4 regions of the Pseudomonas sp. Pdm06 genome follow, and region 3 is predicted to be linked to each of the others. Evidence: predicted binding sites of a transcription regulator. Region 3 holds the regulator's gene; each other region holds the start of a gene.

Region 1 (5,305 bases), on a different contig from region 3:
CGAACACATTCTGTCCCTGGAGCAGGAGGCGCGGAAAATCTTCACGCCCACCCAGCAGGAACCGACGCCAGTTCAGCCTGTGGCCGAGCCGACGGTAGCTTCCCAAGCGCCAGAAGGTGGCGCGCCGGTGGCTGAACCGGCGCCAGTGACACCGACGGTCGCGGATACAGCGCCCCCGGCCGTCCCTGCGCCTAACGATCCTACTTTGCCGCCGCGAGCCCCATGAGCGATATTCCTGAAAACGACCAGCCGATGCCGCTGGTATCGCACCTCACCGAGTTGCGCACCCGCCTGCTGCGTTGCGTCGCGTCGGTGTTCATCATCTTCGCCGGGCTGTTTTCCTTCACCCAGCAGATCTACACATTCGTCTCCACGCCACTGCGCCAGTATCTGCCGGTAGGCGCGACAATGATCGCCACCGACGTGTCGTCGCCGTTCCTGACGCCATTGAAACTGACCATGATGGTCTCGCTGTTCCTGGCGATCCCGGTGATCCTGCACCAGATCTGGGGCTTCATCGCACCGGGCCTGTACAAGCATGAAAAGCGCATCGCCGTGCCGCTGTTGGTGTCCAGCATCCTGCTGTTCTACACCGGCATGGCCTTCGCCTATTACCTGGTGTTCCCGCTGATCTTCAAGTTCTTCGCCGCCGCCACCCCGGCGGGCGTGGAGATGATGACCGACATCAGCAGCTACCTGGATTTCGTCATGACGCTGTTCTTCGCCTTCGGCGTGGCGTTCGAAATCCCCGTGGCCGTGGTGCTGCTGGTGTGGATCGGCGTGGTCGACGTGGCCTACCTGAAGAAAATCCGCCCCTACGTGATCATCGGCTGCTTTGTGGTCGGCATGATCCTGACCCCGCCGGACATTTTCTCCCAGACCCTGCTGGCGGTGCCGATGTGGCTGCTGTTCGAGATCGGCATCCTGTTCGGTGGGCTGGTGCGCAAGCGCCGGGAAGAAGAACCCGAGGACCAGCCAGTCGATGACCACAACGATCAGCCGCCAGCGACCCAAGCGTGAACCTGCTGCTGCTCGAAGAGGCCGATTTCATCGGGCCTGACCGCGTCATCCTCAGCGATCGCCGGTTGACCCACATGCAGGAAGTCCATCGCAGTGTCGTCGGTGACAGCCTGCGGGTCGGGCGCATCGGTGGGTTGATGGGCTCGGCCCAGGTGCTGCGCCTGGAAGCTCGCGAGGCCGAACTGCAAGTGGCCCTCGACCAACCGCCACCGGCCAAGTTGCCGTTGACCCTGGTGCTGGCGCTGCCGCGTCCGAAAATGCTCAGGCGAGTGTTCCAGACGGTCGCCACCATGGGCGTGCCACGGGTGGTGCTGGTCAACAGCTATCGCGTGGAAAAGAGCTTTTGGCAGACGCCGTTCCTGGAGCCCGAGGCCATCCGTGAGCAACTGATCCTGGGCCTGGAACAAGCCCGGGACAGCGTGCTGCCGGAAATCATCATCGAAAAACGCTTCAAACCCTTCGTCGAGGACCGCCTGCCGGCCATCGCGAATGGCACCCTCGGCCTGGTCGGCCACCCTGGCAACCACCGGCCCTGCCCGCGAGCGCTAACAGAACCGGTGACCTTGGCCATCGGCCCCGAAGGCGGTTGGATTCCCTACGAGATCGACCTGCTGGGCAAGGCCGGCCTGCAACCGGTTCAGCTGGGCGAGCGAATCCTGCGGGTCGAGACTGCGGTTACGGCGCTGCTCGCCCGGCTGTTCTGATCCTTTTGGTTTGCCACGGTATTCCAAACGCATCTAACTCATTTCTCCTGTTATTCCTTTATGGGCCGATAGTGCTTTACACAAAGCAGTTCCGCCCTTCAAGGGAGTATCAGCATGTTCCAATGGCTAGGTAACGTAGGCGTCAATCGCAAACTTGGCTTCGGTTTCGGCCTGGTGCTGTTCTTGACCTTGATGATCGCTTTCACCGGATGGATCGGCCTGAGCCGCGTGATTGCCCACGGTGACATGCTCGGGCTCATTGCCAGCCTGAACGACCAGACCAAGGACCTGCGTACCGCGCGCATGGACTATTTTTCGACCCGCGGTGAAAAGGGCCCAGGGGAAATCAACGATCTGCTCGGAAAATTGGAGCCTGGGCTACAAACCGCCCGTCAATCGATCGAACAGCCAGCCGACATGGTGCTCCTCGACAAACAACTGGGGGCTATCGCCGACTACAAGGTTGCCTTCGCCGATTTGACCCGCGCCATTGCCAGTCGCGAGGATGCACGCAGCAAACTGGGCACCAATGCCGACAACGCCGTAGCCCGTGTCGCCAACGTTGAAAACGCCATGCGGCAAAGCGCCGACGTTGCTCAATTCGACAGTGTGGTCAGCCTGAGCAAGGCCATCCAGCAAGCCCGCTATCAGGTTCGCGGCTACACCTATAGCGGCCAGGCCGACGCCGAACAGCCTGCCCTGGATGCCATCGATAGCGCGTTGAAAACCCTCGCCAGCCTGCCGACCCAACTACCAGACGAACACGCCGCCAACCTGCGACAGGCCAACGAATCGTTCAAGACTTATCGTGCAGTGGTCGGCCAGTTCCGTGATGCCCAGACCGCAAGCGCTGCCGCGATCAAGCGCATGTCCGATTTAGGGGTGGTGCTACGCGAGGCCAGCGGAAATCTCACCCAGTCCCAGACCATCGTGCGCGACCATGAAGCCAGCGAAGCCAAGATTTTGCTGGCATCGGCCGCCGCCCTGGCCTTCTTCTTCGGGGTGATCGCCGCCCTGGCGATCACCCGGCAGATCGTCACCCCGCTGGAACAGACCCTCAAGGTCGCCGAACGCGTGGCGGCAGGCGACCTGACCCACAACCTCAGCTCCGAGCGCCGCGACGAACTGGGCCAACTGCAACGGGCCATGCAGAGCATGACCGTGGGCCTGCGGCAATTGATCGGCGGCATCAGCGACGGCGTCACGCAAATCGCCAGCGCCGCCGAACAGCTCTCGGCCGTGACCGAACAGACCAGCGCCGGGGTCAACAGCCAGAAAGTGGAAACCGATCAGGTCGCTACCGCCATGCACGAAATGACCGCCACCGTGCAGGAAGTGGCGCGCAATGCCGAACAAGCGAGCGAAGCAACGGCCGCCGCGGACCAACAGGCTCGCGAAGGCGAAAAAGTCGTGGGCGAAGCCATCGCCCAGATCGAGCGTCTTTCCAGCGCGGTGGGCAATTCCACCGAAGCCATGGGCCACCTCAAACGCGAGAGCGACAAGATCGGCAGCGTCCTGGACGTGATCAAGTCCGTGGCCCAGCAAACCAACCTGCTGGCCCTCAACGCGGCCATCGAGGCGGCCCGGGCCGGTGAAGCCGGGCGTGGGTTTGCGGTGGTGGCCGACGAGGTGCGCAGCCTGGCCCAGCGCACCCAGAAGTCCACTGAAGAGATCGAGCAACTGGTTCTTGGCCTGCAGACCGGAACCGAACAGGTCGCGACCAGCCTGGACAACAGCCGCAGCCTGACCGACAGCAGCGTCGAATTGACCCGCCGTGCCGGTGGCTCACTGGAAAACATCACCCGCACCGTCTCGGCGATCCAGTCGATGAACCAACAGATCGCCGCCGCGGCCGAGCAACAGAGCGCCGTGGCCGAAGAGATCAACCGCAGCGTGTTGAATGTTCGCGACGTGTCCGAACAGACTGCCGCCTCCAGCGAAGAAACCGCCGCCTCCAGTGCCGAACTGGCGCGGCTGGGGGCTCATTTGCAGACGCTGGTGGGACGCTTCAAGGTCTGATCGGCGAACACCGCCCCGGTGGCGAGGGAGCTTGCTCCCGCTTGGGCCCGCAGCGGCCATCGGCGACGGACAGACTTGCGACCCATTCGCAACCGAGCAGGAGCAAGCCTTCGCGCCACGCAAGAGTCCCGCCTAATTTCTACAGAACCCCGTCATATGGTCGATACTCCTCTCATAAGGCCTATAAAAAGGTTCGCGGGAGTATCAGCATGTTCAGTTGGCTAACCGAAAAGCTGGGAAACGTAAGCGTCAATCGCAAACTGGGTTTCGGTTTTGGCCTGGTACTGCTCATGACCCTCTTGAGCACCTTCGCCGGCTGGAACAGTCTGAGCAGTGTGATCAGCCGCTCGGATAAACAGGCGTCCATCGCCAGTCTCAACGAGGCGGCCAAGGATCTGCGGGTGGCCCGCCTCGACTACGAGATGCGGCGCGGCGAACAAGGGCCAACAGCCGTCAACGAGCTCTTGGGCAAGCTTCAAGAGAGCATACAAGCGGCCCTCAAACAGTTTGTGCGACCGGCTGACCAGGCGTTGCTCAATCAGCAACTGGCTAACGTCGATGAATACAAACGCGCCTTCGTGGACCTGACCCAAGCGACGCAGAACCGCGAATCGGCCCGATCCAAGCTTGGCGCCAACGCCGACAACGCTGTCGCCAAAGTGACAGACGTCGAAAATGCCTTGCGACAAGGCGACAGCGTCCCTCAATTCGACAACGTGGTTGAACTGAGCAAACTGATCCAGCAAGCGCGTTACCAAGTCCGCGGCTACACCTACAGCGGTAAGGCCGACGCCGAGCAGCCTGCGCTGGATGCTATCGAAAACGTCTTGAAAAACCTTGAGAGCTTGCCGGGCAAACTGCCGGAACAGCACGCCGCCAATCTGCAACAAGCCAGCGAATCGATGAAAGCCTATCGCGCCGCTGTCAGCCAGTTCCGCGACTCGCAGGTCGCCAGCGCCTCAGCTCTCAAGAGAATGGTGGAGCAAGACACCCGCTTGCATGACCTGAACGATCATTTGACGGCCTCACAGATTGAGAAGCGCGACCTGGAGACGATTCATGCGAAAGAGGTCCTGATTACCGTCGCCATTCTGGCGTTAGCGTTTGGCCTGCTTGCCGCATGGATCATTACCCGGCAGATCGTTGCTCCCCTGCAACAGACCCTGGTTGCCCTCGAACGTGTCGCCTCCGGTGACTTGAGCCATAACCTGGTGGTCACCCGCCGTGACGACATGGGCCAATTACAGGGCAGCCTGCAGCGAATGGTGATCAGCTTGCGGCAACTGATCGGTGGTATCAGCGACAGCGTCACGCAAATCGCCAGCGCCGCCGAACAACTCTCCGCCGTCACCGAACAGACCAGCGCCGGGGTCAACAGCCAGAAAGTGGAAACCGACCAGGTCGCCACCGCCATGCACGAAATGACCGCCACCGTGCAGGAAGTGGCGCGCAACGCCGAGGAAGCTTCCGAAGCCGCCGTCGCCGCAGACCAACAGGCGCGCGAAGGCGAAAAAGTCGTGGGCGAAGCCATTGCCCAGATCGAACGCCTGTCCAAGGAAGTG
Region 2 (5,305 bases), on a different contig from region 3:
CGGCACGCTGGGCGCGGAAGCTCAGGGCCTGTTCGTGGATACCGAGCGCTTTATCGAAGCTGATGCTCATGTCGGAAACCTTTGGGTGACCAGAATGTACGTACGACGGCTAAAGCAAGCGCCGTGCCATTTCCAAAAAGCCCATAAACCGGGGCTTTGCGGGCACCGGCAAAGCGGCAATGCCAGAAAAGCGGCAACGAGTTTCCGCTTACCTGCCGCTTTTCTGCCGCTTCTCAAGGGCAACGGCACTCAAACTGTGGGAGCGGGCTTGCTCGCGAATGCGGTGTGACAGTGACATTTATTTCGACTGACACACCGCATTCGCGAGCAAGCCCGCTCCCACAGGGATAATGGAGGGGGAAGCAGGATGGAATAAAAAAAAACGGGAGACCTGAGGGCTCCCGTTTTTTTGACAACACCCGCGAATCACTTCGCCTGGTAGATGATCCCCGGGCTGCACTGGACCATCTGGTAATGATCCGGCAACCCGTTCAACGCCTCGGAGGCGCCAAGGAACAGGTAGCCGCCCGGCTTGAGGGTGCTGTGGATACGCAGCAGGATGTCTTTCTTCACTTCGGCGGAGAAGTAGATCAGCACGTTGCGGCAAAACACGATGTCGAACTTGCCCAGGCTGGCGTAGCTGTCCAGCAGGTTGAACGAGCGAAACTCCACCCGGCTCTTGATCGGTGCCTTGACCACCCACTTGCCCGGCCCTTTCGGGTCGAAGTAGCGTTGCAGGCGGTCCGGCGACAAACCACGGCCGATGGCCAGGCTGTCGTACTCGCCAGTCTTGCAGTTATTGAGCATGGTCCCGGACAGGTCGGTGGCGACGATCTGCACGCCGCCTTTCAACTGGCCCAGGTTGGAGCGCTCGAACTCATCGATGGACATCGACAGCGAATAGGGTTCCTGCCCCGACGAACAGGCCGCCGACCAGATCCGCAGGCGCTGGCCCGGGCTGGCCTTGATGGCAGCCGGCAGCACTTTGTTCTTCAGCACCTCGAACGGATAGGTGTCCCGAAACCACAGGGTTTCGTTGGTGGTCATGGCGTCCACCACCATCTCGCGCAAGCCGCTGCGCGGTTGGGTCTGGATACGCTGCACAAGCTCGCCCAATGACTTGAGGCCCTGTTGCTCCATCAATTTATTGAGACGGCTCGACACCAGGTATTGCTTGTTTTCACCAAGCAAGATGCCACAGGCTTTTTCCAGGAAGACCCGGAACTGTTCGAAATCCAAATTACCCGTAGACAAGATACCGCCTCTTTCATCGTGTTGACTTGCCGGGCGCACAACGCGCCCGACCTTTACTTTATTCTGCTGCCTTGATCCGATCGACCACCCGGGACGCCAGGTCATCGGGACGGAATTTCGCCAGGAAATCGTCGGCACCGACCTTCTTGACCATCGCCTGGTTGAAAACCCCGGACAACGAAGTATGCAAGATGATGTGCAGTTTTTGCATGCGCGGATCGCTGCGAATTTCCGAGGTCAGGGTGTACCCGTCCATCTCCGGCATCTCGATGTCGGAGATCATCATCAGGAACTCCTCTTCGGGCTTCTTGCCCTCGTCGACCAGCGCACGCAGATAATCCAGCGCCTGCCGCCCATCGTTCAACGCCACCACTTCCACCCCGACCGTTTGCAGGCAACGGGTCACCTGCTTACGCGCCACCGACGAATCATCGACGGTCAGCACCCGCAGCGAAATCGCCTTGTGCTGGGTCTCGGCGTCCACCACACCCGCAGAAATCGCTTCCGGCGTGGGCGCCACTTCGGCGAGGATCTTCTCCACGTCGATGATTTCCACCAACTGATTATCGACCCGGGTCACAGCCGTCAGGTAGTGATCGCGGCCGGTGCCCTTGGGCGGCGGATGGATCTCTTCCCAGTTCATGTTGACGATGCGCTCCACCGAACGCACCAGGAACCCCTGGGTCTTGGTGTTGTACTCGGTGATGATCACGAACGGATTGCTCTGGTCCAGCAACCGACCGGAACCGGTCGCCATCGCCAGGTCGAGAATCGGGATGGTCGCACCCCGGATATTGGCCACACCGCACACGACGGGGCTGGACTTGGGCATCAGGGTCAGCTTGGGGCATTGCAGCACCTCGCGGACCTTGAATACGTTGATCCCGTACATCTGTTGGCCGTCGAGACGGAACAACAACAGCTCCAGGCGATTCTGACCGACCAGCTGAGTGCGCTGGTTCACCGAATCCATTACTCCCGCCATGCCCTGACTCCTACCTAACGCTAATGTGCCCGACGCGCATTCATCACTAAACGGCACGGGGCTTGCTATTGAACCGGCATGAACGCACAAACGACATTTTCTCGACGCCTGACCACTCACTGCCGCCACTGGCTCGGTGCACTGCTGGCTGTCTGCCTGTGCACTTCGGGCGGTCCTGCCCTTGCGGCGGCTCCGGTTACCTTGCCTGATCTCCTTATCGGCGTCACTCAGGGCTTTCTTGAATTCACCGTAGAAGACTACCTGGCAACCAGTCAAACCGAAGGTCGTTACGAAATCGAAGTCAACCAGCTCGACCCGCGCCTGCGCATGCCCATGTGTGACAAGGAATTGACTGCTTCGCTGGAGAGCCCGGCCCGGCCCCTGGGCCGCGTCACGGTGAAGGTTCGCTGCGACAGCGCCGCGCCCTGGACGGTGTTCGTGCCCGCTCAAGTGCGCCTGTTCCGGGAAATTGTCACCACCACGCGTCCACTCAAGCGGGCCGGCATCGTCGAGCCCCAGGACGTGATGTTGCGCGAACGGGACATCAGCCAGATCACCCAGGGCTTCCTGACCTCTGTCGATCAGGCCATCGGGCAGAAACTTGTCCGACCAATGGTCGCCGATCAGGTCGTGACGCTGGTGCACCTGGAACAGGCCGAGGTGGTCCGCAAGGGCGACCAGGTGGTCATCACCGCCCGCAGCGGCTCACTGGCCGTGCGGATGCCCGGCGAGGCCCTGTCCAACGGCGGCATGCGTGAACAGATACGGGTAAAAAACCTCAACTCACAACGCGTCATCAAGGCGCAAGTGATGGCTCCAGGCCAAGTGGAAGTGGCGATGTAATGACCCGATAGAGGAGGTAGAAAGCTGGCGCTTGATCCCGGTGTTCCCTAGACTGTGCCTTACGCCAAGGCAAGCGCAGACGTGCGCACGTTCATTGAATAAATGAGCCTAAAGTTTTTTTGGGGATGGCCGAAAACATGGCAAGCGTCCAAATACCCAGAGGTTTTTTACCATGGTCATCGATTTCAATCGTTTAAACAGCTCTTCACCGCTGACAGGCACTACGCGTACCAGCGCCGCCAAGGAAACCGTCGAATCCGACAAATCCGCACCGGTGTCCACGCCAGCCGAAAAGGTCAGCAACGGGGAGTCGGTACACCTCAGCAATGAGGCTCAGCAGTTGCAGAAGCTCACTGACAAGCTGCGCGATCAACCTGTCGTCGACAACGCCCGCGTGGCCGAGTTGAAAGCAGCCATCGCCGATGGCAGCTACAAAGTCGACAGCAACCGCGTAGCCAGCAAACTGCTCAACTTCGAAGCCCAGCGCTAGGCCGCCGCCTGCGCCAGGCTTTTGGACGCTAAGACCCAAGGCCAGCCATGCACGACACTCATTTGTTGCAACTGATCATCGACGACTTCGTTCCAGCGCAACAATTGCTGGAGTTATTGCAGGCCGAATCCGTGGCCCTGCACGGTCGTGACATGCCTTTGCTGGAAACCATCCTGGCGCAGAAACAGGCACTGATCATCTTGCTCGACCAGCATGGCCGCAAGCGCAGCGAGATCCTCGCCAGCCTCAACCTGCCCGCCAGTCATGACGGCCTTGAGCAGTTGGCTGCCCAGTCGACCATCGGCGATCAGCTGCGGGCCCAGAGCAAAGTGCTCAACGACCTGCTCGCCCAATGCCAGGCGACCAACACCCGCAACGGCCAGTCGATCCTGATGCAGCAAGCCGCCACCGCCAACCAGTTGCGCATTCTCAACGGTGGCGAGATCCCGACGCTGTACGACGCGAGCGGTTCGACGGCCAGAATGGTCAAGCACCGCCCGCTCAGCCAGGCATGAAACGAACAATGCCTTCGCTCTATCAACGCGCGATACATGCTGGCAAAATGCCGGCCATTCGTAGTCGTATTTTGCCTGGAGATTGACCCACCGTGTTCAATGCCTCAAACGCGGATGACGCTCCGCAGCCCCCCAAGGTCCTCACCACGCCCCTGGAAATTTCTGGCAACCTGCGGATGCTGCAAGATAGCCATGACCCGCTGATCATTACCTTCCATGAACGTACCCAGCGCTTCCAGAGCTATCTGGTCAATGTCGATCGCGAGACCAACTCCATCGCCCTGGATGAAATGATTCCCCGGGACGGCGAGCGTTTCCTGCTGGCCGGCGAGCCGTTTCGCGTCGAAGGTTTCCATGACGGTGTACGCATCGCCTGGGATGGCAAGGGCCCACTGACCATCGATGAATCCAGCGACGGTCGCTGCTATCGCGGCGCCCTGCCCGACGAAGTGGTCTACCACCAGCGTCGCAACGCCTTCCGCGCCGCCCTGAAACTGGCCCAACTGGTGAGCGTTGAACTGGGCGGCGACAAGCTCAAGTCCCCCGTGGACGGCAAGCTGCTGGACATTTCCGCCACCGGTTGCAAGCTGCGTTTCGACGGCGACATCACCGAACGCCTGCAATTGGGCCAGGTGTACGAGCGCTTCATCGCGGCCCTGCCGTTTGGCAACATGATCGCCCCGGTCGAGCTGCGTTACCTGCATTTCGAAGAAAGATTCAACACCACCTTCGCTGGCGTACGCTTCCACAACATCAGCGGCCTGGTGCAACGGCAGGTCGAGCGGTTCGTCTACCAGCTCCAGCGTGAAGCCCGACGCTTCGATAAAGACGACCTCTGATCGTCGAGTCATGAAAAAACGGGCAGTCCCTTGCGGTGACTGCCCGTTTTTTTATGCCCGTTTCAAGGCCTGGCCTGGGTAAAGCTAGGGGCCTCAGGCGCCTCGGCGTCAGCTTCAGCCGCGCTCTCAGTGGCGGGCTCGGGCTCCATCTCCGGGCTGGCCGGTGCCTGCATCTGCTCCTGCACCACTTGTTCATCCACCCGTGGATCGAGGCACGCCACCAGAGGCGAACTCGACATGCTGTCCGGCATCGCCACGTGATGCAGTGGCGCGTCATCGACCTGATGCAGGTTGGTCACCGCTTTCGGCCGGATCCGCCACACCAGCACCAAGGCGAAGAAGGCAAAAAAGCCGTAGAGCATCTGGCTACCGAACATCT
Region 3 (5,305 bases):
CTTCGCGTTCTTCCGGCGACTCGATGCCGTGGTCGACCGCGTTGCGCACCAAGTGGACCAACGGGTCGGCCAGGGCCTCGACAAGGTTCTTGTCGAGGTCGGTCTCTTCACCCACCAGTTCCAGGTTGATTTCTTTCTTGAGCTGGCGAGCCAGGTCGCGAACCAGGCGCGGGAAGCGCCCGAAGACTTTCTTGATCGGCTGCATCCGGGTCTTCATGACCGCGGTCTGCAAGTCGGCCGTGACCACGTCGAGGTTCGACACGGCCTTGGACATGGCTTCGTCCTGGCTGTTGAGGCCCAGGCGCACCAGACGGTTACGCACCAACACCAGTTCGCCGACCATGTTCATGATCTCGTCCAGGCGTGCGGTGTCGACCCGAACGGTGGTCTCGGCTTCGCTGGCCGGTTTTTCCGCTGGCGCAGCCGCCGGAGCCCGGGCTGGCGCCGCGGCGGCGGCAGGTTTGGCGGGCTCGGCCTTGGGTTCCGGTGCCTTGGCAGCGGGTTTGGGCGCAGCCTTGGCCGCCGGTGCCGCCGCGGTGGCGGCAGGCGCGGCAGACGCCGTACCGACTTCGCTGAACTTGCCCTTGCCATGCAGCTCATCGAGCAGCGATTCGAATTCGTGGTCGCTGATCAGATCGCTGCCAGCGGCAGCGGCGGCAGGCTTGGCCGGGGTCGGCGCCGAAGCGATGGCCGAATCCAGTGCGTCAACGGCAAAGGTGCCCTTGCCATGCAACTGGTCGAGCAACGCTTCGAATTCGTCGTCGGTAATGTCGGAGCTGTCGCCCGCCGCTTTCGGTGCGGCCGGTGCCGTCGGCGGGACGACCGCATCCGGCGCGAACTGGCCCTTGCCGTGAAGCTGGTCGAGCAGCGACTCGAACTCGGCATCGGTGATTTCATCGCTGCCAGCCCCGGCGGCTTGCGCAGCAGGTGCGGCCTGAGCGGCCGGCGCCTCGGCCTGGGCCTTGACGGTATTCAGGGAGTCCAGCAGTTGTTCGAATTCGTTATCGGTGATGTCGCCCGATTCTTCAGCGACCGGTTCTTCAACCACCGCTTCGACAACCGGCGCCGCTTCGTCAGCCGATTGCGGCTCGGCCAGGCGTGCCAGCGCGGCGAGCAACTCAGGGGTGGCAGGGGTGATCGGCGAGCGCTCGCGCACTTCGCTGAACATGCTGTTGACCGCATCCAGCGCTTCGAGCACCACGTCCATCAATTCCGAGTCAACGCGACGCTCACCCTTGCGCAGGATGTCGAACACGTTCTCGGCAATGTGACAGCACTCCACCAGCTCGTTGAGCTGGAGGAAGCCGGCGCCTCCTTTTACAGTGTGGAAACCGCGAAAAATTGCATTGAGCAGATCCGCATCATCAGGTCGGCTTTCCAGCTCGACCAGCTGTTCGGACAGTTGCTCTAGAATCTCGCCGGCCTCAACCAGGAAATCCTGAAGGATCTCTTCATCGGCGCCGAAGCTCATTAATGGCTGCTCCTAAAACAGGGCTAAAACTCAGAATCCAAGGCTGGACAGCAAATCGTCCACATCGTCCTGACCGGACATAACGTCTTCTCTTTTATCGGCATGAATTTGCGGACCTTCACCCTGAGAGAGATGTTTTTGTGGATCTTTTTCAGCAAGCATCGCTTCACGGTCGTGTTCGATGCCTGCAAAGCGGTCGACCTGGCTAGCCATCAACACCAGTTTGAGCAGGTTGCTTTCCACTTCGGTGACCAACTGGGTCACACGCTTGATCACCTGGCCGGTCAGGTCTTGATAGTCCTGGGCCAGCAGAATGTCGTTGAGGTTGCTTGCCACGGCGCGGTTCTCGGTGCTGCTGCGCGTCAGGAAACCGTCGACCCGACGGGCCAGCTCCCGAAACTCTTCAGCACCGACTTCGCGACGCATGAACCGGCCCCAGTCGGTGCTCAAGGCCTGGGCCTCTTCGCTCAGGCCATTGACCAGCGGCGTTGCGCTTTCCACCAGGTCCATGGTGCGGTTGGCCGCGGCTTCGGTCAGCTTGACCACATACCCCAGGCGCTCGGTGGCGTCGGTGATCTGTGAGACTTCCTCGGCCTGCGGCATATGCGGGTCGATCTGGAAATTGACAATCGCACTGTGCAGTTCACGCGTGAGCTTGCCCACTTCCTGATACAGACCGCGGTCACGGGTCTGGTTGAGCTCATGGATCATTTGAACCGCATCGCCAAAGCGACCTTTCTCAAGGCTGTCGACCAGTTCGCGGGCATGTTTTTTCAGGGTCGATTCGAAATCGCCCATTGAAGATTCGTTGTCCATAGCTCCCCCGTGGCGCCGTTAACCGATGCGTTCGAAGATTTTTTCGATCTTCTCTTTCAACGCCTGGGCCGTGAAGGGTTTGACCACATAGCCGTTCACACCGGCCTGGGCCGCTTCGATGATCTGCTCGCGCTTGGCTTCGGCAGTGACCATCAACACCGGGAGATGCTTGAGTTTTTCGTCGGCACGCACCTGGCGCAGCAGGTCGATACCGGTCATGCCTGGCATGTTCCAGTCGGTGACCAGAAAATCGAAGTTGCCACTGTGCAACATCGGGAGCGCAGTGGTCCCGTCATCTGCTTCGGCCGTGTTGGTGAACCCAAGGTCACGCAACAGGTTTTTAATGATCCGCCGCATCGTTGAGAAGTCATCAACGATGAGGATTTTCATGTTCTTGTCCAATTCGACCTCCAAGCAGTCTTAAACGCGCCCAGCACCTGGACGCGCCATTTCAATCAATCCGGCACAACACTCGACAACGGTCTGGAGCACAACGGATGGAGACTGGCACAGCACCTGCCAGGCCAGCCTCGTCGCAGTGTCCCCACACTGCCTGTCAACGCGCTCGCCACTCCCCCAAACGCCCCCGCAAACGGGCCGCGCACTGGCTGTGTAACTGGCTGACCCGCGATTCGCTGACCCCCAGGACCTCACCGATTTCCTTGAGGTTCAGCTCTTCGTCGTAGTACAGCGCCAAGACCAGCCGCTCACGCTCCGGCAAATTGGCAATCGCATCCGCCAGCGCACTCTGGAAACGTTCATCTTCCAGGTCACGCGACGGCTCCATGTGAGCACTCGCGTTATCCTCGTGCAGCCCTTCGTGTTCGCCGTCCTGCAACAGGTCGTCGAAACTGAACAGGCGGCTGCCCAAGGTATCGTTCAAAATCCCGTAATAATCGTCGAGACTCAACTGGAGTTCGGCCGCAACTTCGTGATCTTTAGCGTCACGCCCGGTTTTAGCTTCAATTGCCCGAATCGCGTCACTGACCATGCGGGTATTGCGGTGCACCGAACGCGGCGCCCAATCGCCCTTGCGGACCTCATCGAGCATCGCCCCGCGAATGCGGATACCGGCATAGGTCTCGAAACTGGCACCTTTGCTGGCGTCGTATTTGTTCGACACTTCAAGCAGGCCGATCATGCCGGCCTGGATCAAGTCCTCGACCTGGACACTGGCCGGCAACCGCGCCAGCAAGTGGTAGGCAATACGCTTGACCAGTGGCGCATAACGCTCGATCAATTCGTACTGGGCGTCCCGTGCCGATTTTTTGTAGAGATGGTTGTAACCGCTGGCTGTCATAGCACGGGCCCTGCTGTTTGTTGCACAAGACGCTCGACGAAAAATTCCAGATGCCCGCGGGGGTTGGCCGGCAGTGGCCAGGTATCGACCTTCTGGGCGATCGCCTTGAACGCCAGCGCGCATTTGGAACGTGGAAAAGCTTCATAAACGGCGCGTTGCTTCTGGACGGCCTTGCGTACGCTTTCGTCGTACGGCACGGCGCCGACGTATTGTAGGGCGACGTCCAGGAAGCGATCGGTGACCTTGGTCAACTTGGCGAACAGGTTGCGCCCTTCCTGCGGGCTCTGGGCCATATTGGCCAGGACGCGGAAGCGGTTCATGCCATAGTCGCGGTTCAGCAGTTTGATCAGGGCGTAGGCGTCGGTGATGGACGTCGGTTCGTCGCAGACCACCAGCAGCACTTCCTGGGCGGCGCGGACGAAACTGACGACCGAGTCGCCGATGCCGGCCGCGGTGTCGATCACCAGCACATCGAGGTTGTCGCCGATGTCGCTGAAGGCCTGGATCAGGCCCGCGTGCTGGGCCGGGGTCAGGTGAACCATGCTCTGGGTGCCGGAGGCAGCCGGCACGATGCGAATCCCGCCAGGTCCCTGCAACAGCACGTCGCGCAGTTCGCAACGGCCCTCGATCACGTCCGCCAGGGTGCGTTTGGGGGTAAGTCCCAGCAGCACGTCGACGTTCGCCAGGCCCAGGTCGGCGTCCAGCAGCATGACCCGTCGGCCAAGCTCTGCCAGAGCCAGGGACAAGTTCACTGACACGTTAGTCTTCCCGACGCCACCTTTGCCGCCGGTCACCGCGATCACCTGTACGGGATGCATGCTGCCCATGTTCGTTCTTTACCTTGTCTTCTTAGACGGAGGCCACATTACTGGCTGCGCGTTCGCATAAGGAACAATGCATGGCAGACCATCGATGTAGGTACAAAAAATATTCATGATTACCTCAGCCGACCTGCTTGGTCGGGCTGTGGTAGATGTCAGCGAACATGTCAGCCATGGCTTCTTCGCTGGGTTCTTCCTGCATTTGCACACTCACGGCACGGCTGACCAGTTGATGACGGCGCGGCAGATGCAAATCATCCGGGATCCGCGGCCCATCGGTCAGGTAGGCCACCGGCAGTTCATGACCGATCGCCAGGCTCAACACCTCGCCCAGGCTTGCCGTTTCGTCCAGCTTAGTCAGGATGCAGCCAGCCAGTCCGCAGCGTTTGTAGCTGTGGTATGCGGCGGTTAGAACCTGTTTCTGGCTGGTGGTTGCCAACACGAGATAATTTTTTGACTTGATACCGCGTCCGGCCAGGCTTTCGAGCTGCATGCGCAGGGCCGGATCGCTGGCTTGCAGGCCGGCGGTATCGATCAGCACGACGCGCTTGCGCAGCAGCGGCTCCAGCGCCTGGGCCAGGGATTGGCCCGGATCCACATGGGTCACCGACACATTGAGGATCCGGCCCAAGGTCTTGAGTTGTTCCTGGGCACCGATGCGGAAACTGTCCATGCTCACCAGGGCGATGCTCTGGGCGCCGTATTTGAGTACGTAGCGGGCGGCGAGCTTGGCCAGGGTGGTGGTCTTGCCCATGCCGGCAGGACCGACCATGGCAATCACCCCGCCCTCCTCTAGCGGCTCGACTTCCGGCGTGGCGATCATCCGCGCCAGGTGCGCCAGCAACATGCGCCAGGCCTGGCGAGGCTCTTCGATACCATTGATCAGCGCCAGCAGGT
Region 4 (5,305 bases), on a different contig from region 3:
CATCGCCGCCTGGGGCACCAAGGAACGCACGGACAAAGAAGCGCCATTCCAGGCCGTGCCGGACGCTTGATAGAGGATTGCAACGATGTTCAATGACTTGAGTCGCCTCGGTAAATACCTCGGTCAGGCCGCCCGCCTGATGGTCGGCATGCCCGACTACGACAACTACGTCGAGCACATGCAAACCAAGCACCCGGACAAACCGATGATGGACTACGAGGCGTTCTTTCGCGAACGCCAGGAGGCCCGTTACGGTGGCAAGGGTGGGCCCAAGTGCTGTTGAATTGAGCTAAACCCAACCCCCTGTGGGAGCGGGCTTGCTCGCGAAGGCGTCGGGTCAGTCGCCATTGATGTGGCTGACACACCGCTTTCGCGAGCAAGCCCGCTCCCACAGTTGTTTTTGGGGTGGTCTCAGGATTTGCTTACGCCACAGATCCCCTTGTGGCGAGGGAGCTTGCTCCCGCTGGCGTGCGAAGCAGGCCCCGACGGTTCTTCAGGCCGACCGTATCAGCCGGTTTTGCGACTGCTGCGCAGCCGAGCGGGAGCAAGCTCCCTCGCCACAGGGTAGTTGTCTGGCTTGATTCCGCTGTTGATCACTCCGCCAACAACACCGCCGCATCGAAGCCCACCCGCAAGTTGCCCCAATGGCGGCCGCCGAAGAAGAACGGTACGTCGATCTCGGTCATGATTTCCCCGGTATCGCGCAGGTAGGTCTGCAGCAGGAAGCGCTGGACGTTGCCCGCCGCTCGCAGGCCGATCGGGTCGTTGAAGATTCGCTTGTTGCGGCACACCGGCAAATCCACCGCCCGGTCGCCGGTTGGCGGTTTGGAGACCCAGCTGTTGTTCACCGGGCAGTAGCCCTTGCTGTCGACAATGAACGAAACCTTGCCCCCCGGCGTGCTGCGGGTGAGTTTGTCGCATTCTTCCTGGCAGACCTGGGCAAAGCGTTCGGTGTAGCTGGCCATGTACTGTTTGGGATCGGTACCGGGAATCAGTTGGTAATTCTGATCGAACAGGTTCAGGCCTTCGCGTTGCAGCGTTTCCAGGCGGACCTGGAGCGTGTCGCGGCACTCGCTGGCGCGGGTAATGGCGGCGTCCAGCTTGCCGTGGCCGAGCACGAACCGGCCCAGCAGTGCCTGGACCTTTTCGGCCACGCCGGAGAGGTCGCGGGTGGCCGTTGCCGAATGCTGCATGCGCTGGTCGATCAACTGGCTGTCGGCATGAATCTGGGTCACCCGGTCGTTGATCCCGGTGTTGCTGTCGGCGAACTGCTGGATATGGGTCGCGATGTCCGCCAGCTTGCCGTTGGTGGATTCGAAATCGACGATCATGCTTTCGAAATGGCCGGAGGCGCGCTCCACCACTTTCTGGGTTTCCCGGGCGCTGTGGCTGATCTGCGTGGTCTGCTCGTGAGTGGAGCTGACTTCCTCGAGCATGGCGTCGATGTTGCGCGAGATATCGTCGGTGGCCCGGCTGACATTCTGCGCCAAGGTGCGCACTTCATCGGCCACCACCGCGAAGCCACGGCCACTTTCGCCGGCCCGGGCGGCTTCGATGGCGGCATTGAGGGCCAGCAGGTTGGTCTGGGCAGAGATCTGCTGGATCAACCCGACAATCGACTTGATGCTCGAGGAACGTTGGTTCAAGGCGCTCACCAAGGTGGCAAATTCACCGAGGTTGCTGGAAATCTCACTGATGTTGCCGGTTACTTCCAGTAGCTCGGCGTAGGAGTCGCGGGCCATGCTCAGGTTCTGGGCGGTGGTGCTGGAGATGCCCTGGGTCTGGCGCGAGACTTCTTCGATGCGGCCCACGGCGGTGTTGCTCTGGTCCATCACTTCCTTGGCGAAGCGGGCCTGGTGGGTGGCACTGTCACTGGAGTCGCTGATGTTCTTCAGCGAGCGGGCCGACTCGACGGCGATGTGCACAGTCAGCGCCTGGACATTGCTGATGATCTCCCGCTGCTTGGCCAGGAATCGGTTGCAGGTGCCAGCCAACACGCGGATCTCGTCGTGGGTCACCAGCGGCAGGTCCTTGGACAGGTCGCCTTCGCCGTTGGCGATCTCTTCCAGGGCCTTGGTCATGGCGGTGACGGGGCGCACGATGAGGTGGCGGAAATACCAGACCATGAAACTGATCATGCCCAGCGTCAGGACCGCGCCGAAGAGCAGGGCATGGGTAAGACTGTCGAGCCGGCCTTCGATCTGCCCCAGCAATGCACCGTCCAACTGTGCGTTGCGCAACAGCAGCAGGATCTCGGCGCGGGCGCTGACGGCCACCCAGTACAACAAGCCACTGACCAGCACCAACAGGAAAAGACTCGAGAGTTTTTTGGTGAGGGTATCGAAAAACTGCATTTCGATAGACTCGTACAAGTCCTTCAACGTCTGCATGCCGCTGCTCCTGGGCAAAAAAATCTCTTAATGGAATACATTCGACCGCGAGCGCCAAAGCTTTAGGGCGGTGAGGCGATTTGATATCACCCTGTGGGGGCGGGTTTGCTCGCGAAGGCGTGGTGTCAGGTTAATCCAATATCACTGACACACCGCTTTCGCGTGCAAGCCCGCTCCCACAGGGGGTTGGGGTGATCATCACTTGATACAAAAGATTTACTGGGAATGATTCTCAAAGTATATTTGCTCTCATTAACGTCCCTTCCATGAGTGCGCGTCTTGAATCGTTCCACCCCCCTCGCAAATCGCAACGTCTTCATCAAGTGTGTGTTGCCAACTCTGTCCTGCTGCTTCATTGCAAGCCCGTTGTGGGCGCAGGACGCTGTCGAACTGCCGGCCACGGATATCCAGGGCAGTCGTGTCACTCAGGACGAGGGCTATACGACGTCGCAAGCCAGCACGGCGAGCAAGAGCGATGTACCGATCAAGGAAGAGGCGCAGTCGATCAACGTGGTGACCCAGCAGACCCTGGCGGACTACCAGGTGCGCTCGCTGAACGACGCGATGAAGTTCGTCAGCGGCGTCAGCCAGGGCAATACCCTGGGCGGCTCGAGGGACTCGTTGGTCAAACGCGGGTTTGGCACCAACGACGACGGCTCGATCCTGCGCGACGGCGTGCGTTCGAACCTGGGCCACAACTTCAGCGCCACCACCGACCGCGTCGAAGTGCTCAAGGGCCCGGCCTCGATGCTGTATGGCGCGCTGGAGCCCGGCGGCCTGATCAACGTCATCAGCAAGAAACCGGAATACACCCAAAGCACCACGCTGAGCGGCTCGGCCTACAGCGAAGGCGGCGGCACCATGGCCCTGGACACCACCGGGCCGCTGGGCGATACCGGCCTGGCTTATCGCCTGATTGCCGAGCGCGGTCATGAGGACTACTGGCGCAACTATGGGGTCAATGAGAGCACGCTGGTGGCGCCGTCCCTGGCTTGGACGGGTGAGCGGGCCTCGTTGAACCTGAGTTATGAGTACAACGAATACTCCAATCCGTTTGACCGGGGCACGGTGTTCACCAACGGGCATCCGGCTGACATCGATTACGACAAGCGTCTTGATGAGCCTTGGGCCAAGAGCGTGGGGATTCGCGAAACGGCGACGGCGCGGTTCGAGTATGAGTTGAGCGACGCGTGGAAAACGCGGGTTACCTATGGTTGGAACAATGATCGGTACAGTCTTTCGATTGCGCAGCCGAGTCTGTCGAAAACCGCTGTTTTTCAGCGAGCCGCCAATGGCGCTCATTACGACGACGAAACTCGTTATGCCAGTTGGGATTTCATCGGTAAGCAGGAGTTGTTCGGCCAGCGCCATGACCTGTTGGTTGGCGTCGATAATCAAGTGTCCGATCAGTTTCGTGGCAAGACCTACCGTGGAAAGGCTCAGGCTGGTTTCGATATCACATCGCCGGTTTATGGCGGTCTGGCTGAGCCCAGCGTGATCAGCCCAACTCAAAGCGATCTGCGCAACCAGTTGAATTCCAGTTCTGTCTATTTGAAGGACAACTGGCATCTCGACGATCGCTGGATTTTGGTATTGGGGGGGCGTTATCAGCATTACGATCAATACAGCGACCAGGGACTTGGTAGTGACTACGAGGTCAATCGCGATGACAACGGTGACGCCTTCGTACCCTTCCTCGGCCTGGTCTACAAAGCCACCGACACCCTGTCGCTGTACGGAAATTACAGCCGGTCGTTCAAACCAAATGACACAGTAGACGACGCCGGCAATACCTTCGATCCGGAAGAGGGCCGCAGTTATGAAATCGGCGCCAAGTACGATCCTTTGCCGGGTTTGAATATCAACCTTGCGCTGTTCGACATCGTAAAGAAGAACGTCGTAACTTCCACCACTGTCAACGCTGTGACTCTGTCGGAAGCCGCCGGCAAAGTCGGCTCCCAAGGCCTGGAGCTGGATATTACCGGGCGTCTGGCCGACCGCTGGGACCTGATCGGTACCTACGCCTACACCCATACGGAGATTCTCGACGATCCGGATGACGAAGGTCACCGTCTCGCCGATGCTCCGAAACACACCGCCAGCCTCTACCTGACCCACCACCTGAACGTCCCCGCCGAATTTGGCGCCTGGCACGCCGGTGCTGGCGCGCGCTACGTCGGCGAACGCGCCGCCAATAACGCCAACGATTTCTGGCTGAGCAGCTACACCGTCGCCGACGCTTTCCTGCGTTGGGAAGCGCCGGTGATGGGGCACAAGACCTCGTTGCAGTTGAACGTGGACAATCTGTTCGACAAGCAGTACTACCCGTCCTCCACCGGCAGCGAGTTGCAGGTCAACGTCGGCGAGCCGCGTACCGCCAAGCTGAGCGCCAGCGTGACATTCTGATTTTGCTGCGCTGAAACACAAAATGCCCGGGACCTGCGTCCCGGGCATTTTTTTGTACGGCGGCCAGAGGCTAAGTCGCCGTGCTGCCAACGGGAGCCGTGGCACCGTACTTAATGCCTGCCCTGAGGGCATGACGAAGCTTCAGCGCCGGTCGCTCGACCCCATAGTACGAAACGCCACTCAACGCGAACGACAGCACCAGCACGGCCGTGATGATCAGGGCGCTGTACTCCACCGGCCAGAACGCCCGCAACACATACATCACCACAAAATGGTTGAGGAACACGCCATAGCTGATGTTGCCCAGGAACTCATCGAGCCGGTGATGCTTCATTCTGCCGAGCAGAAACACCGCAGGCAGGCCCAGGGCGATGCCCAGGGTCACCTCGGCGTTGAACGGCCGACGGGGAATGATCCCCACGACAATAGCCAGGAACATCAAGGCGGCAACGAACAGGGTGATGGACACGATCCACAGCCCTTTGGCCTGGGCCCGATACAGGTAGCTG

What was found. The regulator FliA, encoded in region 3, starts transcription of late flagellar genes. The targets are predictions, from matches to a motif close to CTAAAGTTTNNNNNNNNNNNGCCGNTAA.
Region 1: the regulator FliA is predicted to act here: its motif matches at 1,769-1,796, upstream of IB266_RS17015 (methyl-accepting chemotaxis protein).
Region 2: the regulator FliA is predicted to act here: its motif matches at 3,191-3,218, upstream of flgM (flagellar biosynthesis anti-sigma factor FlgM).
Region 4: the regulator FliA is predicted to act here: its motif matches at 2,429-2,456, upstream of IB266_RS03240 (methyl-accepting chemotaxis protein).

The regions. Positions count from the first base shown of each region.
Region 1 covers NZ_JACVAH010000010.1:3,488-8,792, reverse strand. The annotation lists gene tatB (Sec-independent protein translocase protein TatB) at 1-226, shown strand, start outside; gene tatC (twin-arginine translocase subunit TatC) at 223-1,020, shown strand; gene IB266_RS17020 (16S rRNA (uracil(1498)-N(3))-methyltransferase) at 1,017-1,724, shown strand; gene IB266_RS17015 (methyl-accepting chemotaxis protein) at 1,839-3,743, shown strand; partial or broken gene IB266_RS31205 (methyl-accepting chemotaxis protein) at 3,953-5,014, shown strand; gene IB266_RS31200 (methyl-accepting chemotaxis protein) at 5,006-5,305, shown strand, end outside.
Region 2 covers NZ_JACVAH010000005.1:275,670-280,974, reverse strand. The annotation lists gene flgB (flagellar basal body rod protein FlgB) at 1-70, opposite strand, end outside; gene cheR (protein-glutamate O-methyltransferase CheR) at 427-1,254, opposite strand; gene IB266_RS11285 (chemotaxis protein CheV) at 1,313-2,239, opposite strand; gene flgA (flagellar basal body P-ring formation chaperone FlgA) at 2,318-3,082, shown strand; gene flgM (flagellar biosynthesis anti-sigma factor FlgM) at 3,255-3,572, shown strand; gene IB266_RS11270 (flagella synthesis protein FlgN) at 3,620-4,087, shown strand; gene IB266_RS11265 (flagellar brake protein) at 4,180-4,926, shown strand; gene IB266_RS11260 (MFS transporter) at 4,989-5,305, opposite strand, start outside.
Region 3 covers NZ_JACVAH010000001.1:81,197-86,501, reverse strand. The annotation lists gene IB266_RS00355 (chemotaxis protein CheA) at 1-1,471, opposite strand, end outside; gene IB266_RS00350 (protein phosphatase CheZ) at 1,502-2,287, opposite strand; gene IB266_RS00345 (chemotaxis response regulator CheY) at 2,306-2,677, opposite strand; gene fliA (RNA polymerase sigma factor FliA) at 2,844-3,587, opposite strand; gene fleN (flagellar synthesis regulator FleN) at 3,584-4,414, opposite strand; gene flhF (flagellar biosynthesis protein FlhF) at 4,530-5,305, opposite strand, start outside.
Region 4 covers NZ_JACVAH010000002.1:1,463-6,767, forward strand. The annotation lists partial or broken gene IB266_RS03230 (carbon starvation CstA family protein) at 1-70, shown strand, start outside; gene IB266_RS03235 (YbdD/YjiX family protein) at 86-283, shown strand; gene IB266_RS03240 (methyl-accepting chemotaxis protein) at 594-2,390, opposite strand; gene IB266_RS03245 (TonB-dependent siderophore receptor) at 2,709-4,796, shown strand; gene IB266_RS03250 (acyltransferase) at 4,867-5,305, opposite strand, start outside.